2 regions of the Bradyrhizobium sp. USDA 4452 genome follow, and region 2 is predicted to be linked to the other one. Evidence: riboswitches for the same ligand, from Rfam matches in the RefSeq annotation. Region 2 holds a riboswitch; the other holds the start of a gene.
What was found. Region 2 has a riboswitch for glycine ahead of ACVISU_RS37110 (D-amino acid dehydrogenase). Riboswitches for the same ligand answer to the same signal wherever they lie in the genome.

Region 1: another riboswitch for glycine. It lies ahead of gcvT (glycine cleavage system aminomethyltransferase GcvT); the one in region 2 lies ahead of ACVISU_RS37110 (D-amino acid dehydrogenase).

What each region holds. Positions count from the first base shown of each region.
Region 1 is NZ_JBSSGK010000001.1:7,710,131-7,714,541, forward strand. Features, by position in the region: gene gcvP (aminomethyl-transferring glycine dehydrogenase) at 1-312, opposite strand, end outside; gene gcvH (glycine cleavage system protein GcvH) at 335-700, opposite strand; gene gcvT (glycine cleavage system aminomethyltransferase GcvT) at 721-1,866, opposite strand; glycine riboswitch at 2,009-2,097, opposite strand; gene alaS (alanine--tRNA ligase) at 2,301-4,411, shown strand, end outside.
Region 2 is NZ_JBSSGK010000001.1:7,866,948-7,871,358, reverse strand. Features, by position in the region: gene ACVISU_RS37120 (ABC transporter substrate-binding protein) at 1-212, opposite strand, end outside; gene ACVISU_RS37115 (M20/M25/M40 family metallo-hydrolase) at 482-1,612, shown strand; glycine riboswitch at 1,705-1,810, shown strand; glycine riboswitch at 1,814-1,927, shown strand; gene ACVISU_RS37110 (D-amino acid dehydrogenase) at 1,996-3,303, shown strand; gene ACVISU_RS37105 (hypothetical protein) at 3,430-3,627, shown strand; gene ACVISU_RS37100 (ArgE/DapE family deacylase) at 3,624-4,411, shown strand, end outside.

The DNA of each region.
Region 1 (4,411 bases), 160 kb from region 2:
CAGGATGTTGCGCTGGATCACCGCGGGCAGGATGGTGCCGGAATAGCCCTGGCCGATCAGCGAGGTGAACACCTGGTTCTGCGCGGCGAGCTCGCCCATATGCGCGAGCGCCTCGGTCTCGCTCAGCGCGCGGCCGAGCTCGAGCGGCGCCTTCTGGAGGATCGACGCCGGCAGCGTCTCGTTCATCAGCGCCTGCAGGCTCGCGGCGCCGACCGTTTCCAGCATCGCGTTGACGTCGCGCGGTGAGGGTCCGATGTGGCGGCGGACGAAATCGGTGGCGGGTTCGTTGATCGGCTTGAAGGGCGCGTTCATGGCGAAATCCTTGGGATGATCCTCAGGCGGTGTGCGCGGCGTAGGCGGCCTCGTCCATCAGGCCGCCGAGTTCGCCCTTGTCGGCAATCTTCAGCTTGAAGAACCAGGCCTTGCCGCCGGCATCCGAATTGACCAGCGCGGGATCGGCCGTCAGCGCCTCGTTGACCTCGATCACTTCGCCGGTGATCGGCGCGTAGACGTCGGAGGCGGCCTTGACGGATTCGACGACCGCGGCGGCCTCGGCCTTCTTCAGGCTGCGGCCGACCTTGGGCAGTTCGACGAACACGACGTCGCCGAGCTGCGACTGCGCGTAATCGGTGATCCCGATCGTGGCGACGTCGCCCTCGATGCGGAGCCATTCGTGGTCGGACGTGTACAGCGTCGTCATGGGGATCGATCCTTCAGCGTTTAGCGTTTGTAGGTGTTGGGGACGAAGGGCGTGGCGGTGACCTTGAGCGGCAGCCGCTGGCCGCGCACTTCGGCGAAAACCGTGGTGTCGAGCGCGGAGAGCGATGTCGGCAGATAACCCATCGCAACCGGCGCATTGAGGCTCGGGCCGAAGCCGCCCGAGGTCACCTTGCCGATCGGCTCGGTCGAGGCCGGATCGGCGAACAGCATGGCGCCTTCCCGCACCGGCGCGCGGCCGTCGGGCTTCAACCCGACGCGGCGGCGGGCAGCGCCTTGTGCAAATTGTGCGAGAATCTTGTCGGCGCCCGGAAAACCGCCGGCGCGGGCGCCGCCGCTGCGGCGAACCTTCTGTACCGACCATTCCAGCGCGCCTTCGACCGGGGTCGTCGTGGTGTCGATGTCGTGGCCGTAGAGGCAAAGCCCGGCCTCGAGCCGCAGGCTGTCGCGCGCGCCGAGCCCGATCGGCAGCACGTCGGGATTGTCCAGCAGCGCGGTGGCCAGGGCTTCCGCCTTGTCGGCGGGCACGGAAATCTCAAAACCGTCCTCGCCGGTGTAGCCTGAGCGCGAGACGAAGCAGTCGATGCCGGCGACAAGGCGGGGGCCGGCGTCCATGAATTTCATCGAACCGACATCCGGGCAAAGTTTCGCGAGCGCCGATTCGGCTTTCGGCCCCTGCAGCGCGATCAGCGCGCGGTCGGCCAGCGACACGATCTCGCAGGTGTCGGAGAGATGCGCGCGCAGATGCGCCTCGTCCTCTTCCTTGCATGCGGCGTTGACCACCAGGAAGAGGCGGTCGCCGAAATTCGCCACCATCAAATCGTCGAGCAGGCCGCCGTCATTGTTGGTGAATTGCGCGTAGCGCTGCCGTCCCGGCGCGATGCCGACGATGTCCTGCGGCACCAGTTTTTCCAGCGCGAGCGCGGCGTCGCCGACCTTGCCGGACTTGGCCCTCAGCACGAGCTGTCCCATGTGGGACACGTCGAACAGGCCGGCTTCCTTGCGGGTGTGCAGGTGCTCCTTGAGCACGCCGGCCGTGTATTGCACCGGCATGTCGTAGCCGGCGAACGGCACCATCTTGGCGCCGCGCGCCAGATGCAGCGCGTGCAGCGGGGTCTGCTTCAGCGGGGAAGTTTCGTGCGCAAGCATCACAGGGCCCTCGCAGTTCCCGCCGGGGACCCATTTCCCCTTGAGAAACCTGCAGAAAGCCCCATCTGTCGCTGTGCCTGAGAGTATTATCCCGTCGGCGGACGCAATCGGGGAGAACCCCAGCGCCTCTTTCCAGATGTCAGACGTCACGCGGTCCTTTTGCCTGAGAGTTTCCGGGGCGGTTGCTCCTTCGGCGCCGGCGGCAAGGCCGGTCTCTCCCGACGTGACGGGGTAACAGGTAGGTAGAAAACACGGCGCCGCCAAGACTGTCAACGCAGCTGCAACAACTATCCAATGGGCTTTGTGCTGCCGCGGCAACCCCATGATCCGCCTGCACAGTTTCTGGACACCGCAGCTGGCAATGTCTAAAAGCGTTCGGCCGGAAAATGACGCCTTTTTGCGGCTGGCCGGCCCCTTTTTCCGATTGGATGAACATGAGCAGCGTCAACGACATCAGGTCGACATTTCTGAACTTCTTCAAGGAGAACGGCCACGAGATCGTGGCCTCGTCGCCGCTGGTGCCGCGCAACGACCCGACCCTGATGTTCACCAATGCCGGCATGGTGCAGTTCAAGAACGTCTTCACCGGCGTCGAGAAGCGCAGCTATCAGCGCGCCACGACGTCGCAGAAATGCGTCCGCGCCGGCGGCAAGCATAACGACCTCGACAATGTCGGCTACACCGCGCGCCATCTCACCTTCTTCGAGATGCTCGGCAATTTCTCGTTCGGCGACTACTTCAAGGAGCGCGCGATCGAGCTCGCCTGGAACCTGATCACCAAGGATTTCGGGCTGAAGAAGGACAAGCTGCTCGTCACCGTCTACCACACCGACGACGAGGCGGCCGGCTACTGGAAGAAGATCGCCGGCTTCTCGGACGACCGCATCATCCGCATCCCGACCTCGGACAATTTCTGGGCGATGGGCGATACCGGCCCGTGCGGTCCGTGCTCCGAGATATTCATCGACCGCGGCGAGCACATCTGGGGCGGACCTCCCGGCAGCCCGGAGGAGGACGGCGATCGCTTCCTCGAGTTCTGGAATCTGGTGTTCATGCAGTACGAGCAGGTGACGAAGGAGGAGCGCGTGGCGCTGCCGCGTCCCTCGATCGACACCGGCATGGGCCTCGAGCGCATGGCCTGCATCCTGCAGGGTGTCGAGAGCGTGTTCGAGACCGATCTGTTCCGCCATCTGATCGATGCGGCTTCATCGGCGCTCGGCCATGGGCCGAACGCGCAGAACGTGGCATCGTACCGGGTGATCGCCGATCACCTGCGCTCCTCGGCGTTCCTGATCGCCGACGGCGTGCTGCCGTCGAACGAGGGCCGCGGCTATGTGTTGCGCCGGATCATGCGCCGCGCGATGCGCCACGCCCAGCTGCTGGGCGCGAGCGAGCCGCTGATGCATCGCTTGGTCTGGGCGCTGGTCCGCGAGATGGGGCAGGCCTATCCGGACCTGGTGCGCGCGGAGAAGTTGATCGAGGAGACGCTGCAGCTGGAGGAGACCCGCTTCCGCAAGACGCTGGTGCGGGGCCTGTCGATCCTCGACGAGAAGAGCGCCGGCCTCAAGAAGGGCGACATGTTCGACGGCGACACCGCCTTCACGCTGTACGACACCTATGGCTTCCCGCTGGACCTGACCCAGGACGCGTTGAAGTCGCGCGGCATCAGCGTCGACCAGGCCGCGTTCACCGACGCGATGAACCGCCAGCGCGAGAAGGCGCGTGCCTCCTGGGCGGGCTCCGGCGAAGCGGCCACCGAGACCATCTGGTTCCCGCTGCGCGAGAAGCTCGGCGCGACGGAGTTTTTGGGCTACGAGACCGAGAGCGCCGAAGGCGTGGTGACGGCGCTGGTCAAGGACGGTGCCGAGGTCGGCGGCCTCAAGGCCGGCGAGAGCGGCGCGATCGTGCTGAACCAGACGCCGTTCTATGCGGAGTCCGGCGGCCAGGTCGGCGACGTGGGCATCCTCACCGGCGAGGGCGTCAAGTTCCGCGTCACCGACATGCAGAAGAAGGCCGGCGACCTGTTCGTGCATGTCGGCACCGTGGAGCAGGGCACCTTGAGCGTCGGCACCGCGCTGCAGCTCGAGGTCGACCACGCGCGCCGGTCGGCGATCCGCGCCAACCACTCGGCGACGCATCTGCTGCACGAGGCGCTGCGCCAGGTGCTCGGCGACCATATCGCGCAGCGCGGCTCGCTGGTCGCGCCCGATCGCCTGCGTTTCGATTTCGTGCATCCGAAGCCGATCACCCCGGAAGAGCTCGCCCGGGTCGAGGACATCGCCAACGATGTCGTGCTCGAGAATGACGACGTCACGACCCGCATCATGGGGGTCGACGACGCCCGCGAGGCCGGTGCGCGCGCGCTGTTCGGCGAGAAATATGGCGACGAGGTTCGCGTCGTCTCGATGGGCAAGAGCGCCCGCGAGCACGGCCAGAACGCGCTCGGCTGGTCGGTCGAGCTCTGCGGCGGCACCCATGTCCGCCGCACCGGCGACATCGGCCTGATTTCGGTGACCAGCGAGAGCGCGGTCGCCTCCGGCGTTCG
Region 2 (4,411 bases):
TCGTAGACCATGTAGCCGTGGTCACGCGTGATGTAGGCGGTGGTCAGGATCGGATCGATGACCCGCAGATCCGAATGCATCACCGCGGTGATGGTCTTGTCCGCGGCGATGGCCTGCGGCGCAAACGACAATTCCTGCGGTGCGAATGACAGCGCAAGCGCCGTCAACGCAGCCGCTAGCGTGCGGTGCTTCCAACGCGAGATAGGGAACATGCAATCTCTCCTGACGTGTAACTGGTCAAAGCCGGCTTATTCGTTATGCATGCGGTTCGTTATTTAGGCGAACTAACATGCTGTATGGCTTGTGAAATCGAGACTTGCATCAAGCGCAATGCGCGTCAATCGGTTTCCGGCAGGATCGAACGTATACGAACGAATGAACGGCGGGTGCAGCGCATTTGACTTTACAAAGTCGTCTTCGGAGCTTTTCGTAACGCACGCGAACGCGTATCGGCGCGAACAAACAACAAGAGAGAAAAGACATGAACCCCGCCAATCTTCCTTTTGATTCCGAAGCGATGCTGCAGGGGCTGCGCAGCTGGGTGGAATGCGAGAGCCCGACATGGGATGCGGCCGCGGTCGAGCGCATGCTCGATCTCGCCGCGCGCGAGATGGCGATCATGGGTGCGACGATCGAACGCATCGCCGGGCGTCAGGGGTTTGCCGGCTGCGTCCGCGCCCGTTTTCCCCATCCGAAACAAGGTCAGCCGGGCATCCTCATCGCCGGCCATCTGGACACCGTGCATCCGGTCGGCACCATCGAAAAGCTGGCATGGCGGCGCGAAGGCAACAAGTGCTTCGGGCCCGGCATCTTCGACATGAAGGGCGGCAACTATCTGTCGATCGAGGCGATCAGGCAGCTGGCACGCGCGTCCTTCACGACGCCGCTGCCGATCACGGTGCTGTTCACGCCCGATGAAGAGGTCGGCACGCCGTCGACGCGCGACATCATCGAGGCGGAAGCCGCACGCAACAAATACGTGCTGGTGCCGGAGCCCGGCCGGCCGAACAACGGTGTCGTCACCGGCCGCTACGCGATCGCGCGCTTCAATCTGGAAGCCACTGGCAAGCCGAGCCATGCCGGCGCGACGCTTTCGTCCGGCCGTTCCGCGATCCGCGAAATGGCCCGGCAGATCATCGCCATCGACGGCATGACCACCGAGGACTGCACCTTCTCGGTCGGCATCGTGCATGGCGGCCAATGGGTCAATTGCGTCGCAACGACCTGCACCGGCGAAGCGCTCAGCATGGCCAAGCGTCAGGCCGATCTCGACCGCGGCGTCGAGCGCATGCTGGCGCTGTCCGGCACGGCAAATGACGTGACATTCAAGGTGACGCGCGGCGTCACGCGCCCGGTGTGGGAGCCGGATGCCGGCACCATGGCGCTCTATGAAAAGGCGAAGCGTCTCGCCGCCGACATGGGCCTTGATTTGCCGCACGGCAGCGCCGGCGGTGGCTCCGACGGCAACTTCACCGGTGCGATGGGCATCCCTACCCTCGACGGCCTCGGCGTGCGCGGTGCCGACGCCCACACTTTGAACGAACATATCGAAGTCGACAGCCTCGCCGAGCGCGGCCGTCTGATGGCAGCGCTGCTCGCAACGCTCGACTAAGGCTGATTTGCACTGCACAACAGTTTGGCACAGCCGGATCGAAATTTAGCCTTGTTCAATTTTGAGGCTTCGCCTACGGTCCGGCCGTCCAACGCGATGATGCGGGAGAGACTGAAGCAATGGCATTCGTGCTTTTGCTTCAGCGCCGACGGAGCAACCGCCCCGGAAACTCTCAGGCAAAAGGACCGTTTCATCAGGACGATCTGGAGAGAGACGACTTGGCCGTACATCAAGGGCCATTCGTCCACCGAAGGGGATAGTTCGCCATCGGGCCCGCGCCCGATGCGGATCAAGCTCTCAGGTACCGTGACAGATGGGGCGTCGAAACAACCGGTTTCACCGGCGGTTCGGCGACTCTAACCCACGGGAGCCTGAAGACCACCATGCCTCACATCGCTATCATTGGCGCCGGCATCACCGGCGTGACGACGGCCTATGCCCTGCTGGAGCGCGGCTACCGGGTGACTGTCCTCGACAGACATCGCTACGCCGCGATGGAAACCTCGTTCGCCAACGGCGGACAGCTCTCCGCCAGCAACGCAGAAGTGTGGAACAGCGCAGCGACCATCCTCAAGGGGCTGCGCTGGATGCTCAGAAGCGACGCGCCGCTGCTGATGAATCCGAAGCCGAGCTGGCACAAATATTCCTGGATCGGCGAATTCGTCGGCAGCATCGGCCGCTATCGCAGCAACACCATCGAGACGACGCGGCTCGCAATCGAAGCGCGCAAGCACCTGTTCTCGATCGCCCAACGCGAGAACATCGCCTTCGATCTCGAACGCCGCGGCATCCTGCACGTCTATCACGACAAGGCCGGCTTCGAGGCTGGCCTGCGCGTCAACACGCTGCTGCAGCAAGGCGGGCTCGACCGCCGGCCGGTGACGGCGGACGAGATCCGCAGCATCGAGCCCGCGCTGCAGACGACCTGCTATGGCGGCTTCTTCACGCCGTCGGACGCGACCGGCGATATCCACAAGTTCACGCGCGGCCTCGCCGACGCCTGCATCCGCCGCGGCGCGAGCTTCGTCCATGAAGCCGACGTCGACAGCATCGCACGCGACGACGGCGGCTTCCGTATCGGCTGGAGCCAAGCCACTTCACACGATGCCGACAGCGCGACGCGACATGAGTTGCAGGCGGACGGCATCGTGATTTGCGCCGGCGTCGCGAGCCGCCACTTCGCCGGCCTGCTCAACGACCGCGTCAACGTCTATCCGGTGAAGGGTTATTCGATCACCGTGCAGCTCGATGCACCGCAAAGCCGGGACGCTGCGCCGACCGTCAGCCTGCTCGATGAAGCCGCGAAGATCGTCACCAGCCGGCTCGGCGCCGACCGTTTCCGCGTCGCCGGCACCGCCGAGTTCAACGGCTTCAACCGCGACATCCGCGCCGATCGCATCCAGCCGCTGGTCGATTGGGTGCGGCAGCATTTCCCCGGCATCGACACCTCGAAAGTCGTGCCGTGGGCCGGCCTGCGCCCGATGATGCCGAACATGATGCCGGTGGTTCGTGCCGGACGGATTCCGGGTGTGTTCTACAACACCGGCCACGGCCATCTCGGCTGGACGCTGTCGGCTGCGACGGCGCAGATGGTCGCAGGAGCGATCGATGACTGGCGCGACCTCGACACGCCCTCAATGGTGCCGTCGCAGGTCGATGCGACCAAGACCACCCGCGCAGCTTTCCCCTAATTATCCAACCGAAGAGGAAGAATATGTGCGTATTTGCGTGTGGCCAGGTTGGAATTCGCTGAGAAACACCGCATGACAAAGTCTAGCGTCACGATGGGGAAAAGCGCTTCAGCGCGGGAGGGGGCAATGCGCATTGGGGTAGCGGGCACGCATGGCATTGCGGTCCAACGCAGGAATCCCGACGGCAGCTGCGCCGGCGGCGATCTCTTCGGCGGACCGGTACGTAACCTCGCCTCCCGCACGCACACCAACTCGGTGCGCCGCATTTCCGAAACGATCAACGCTCAGGCCGCTGCGCTGGGCTCCACGAAAGGCGCGACATGACAACCGGGACGTTGACCAAGCCGGATCAGATTGCCGCAGAGCTGTGCGCGGCCGTCGATCGAAACTTCGACGATCAGGTCGCGTTCCTGTCGCGCATGGTGCAGTTCCGCAGCTTGCGCGGCCAGGAAGCGCCGCAACAGCATTGGCTGGCGGAGCAATTCGCAAAGCGCCGCTACGACGTAGATACGTTCAGCCTTGCCGACGTCAACCTGATGAGCCATCCGAAGGCTGCGCCGATGGACGGCATCGACCTTGCCGGATCGCAGCAGGTCGTTGCGACGCTCAACAGCAAAGGCAGCGGACGCAGCCTGATCCTGCAAGGTCATATCGACGTGGTGCCGGAGGGACCCGCCGACCTTTGGGAGCAGCCGCCGTTCTCGGGCGCCGTGCGAGACGGCTGGATGTTCGGGCGTGGCGCGCAGGACATGAAAGCCGGCGTCTCGGCGATGATCTTTGCGCTCGACGCTTTCAGAGACGCCGGGTACGCCCCGGGCGGGCGCGTCCATCTGCAGACCGTGACCGAAGAAGAGAGCACCGGCAACGGCGCGCTGTCGACCTTGATGCGCGGCTATCGCGCCGACGCCTGCCTCATTCCTGAGCCGACTGGACACACGCTCACGCGCGCCCAGGTCGGCGCCGTCTGGTTTCGCCTGCGCGTTCGCGGCACGCCGGTGCACGTCGCCTATTCCGAGGCCGGCACCAGCGCTATCCTGTCGGCGATGCATCTGGTGCGCGCGTTCCAGGATTACACCAAGGCGCTCAATGCCCGGGCGCTCGACAACAG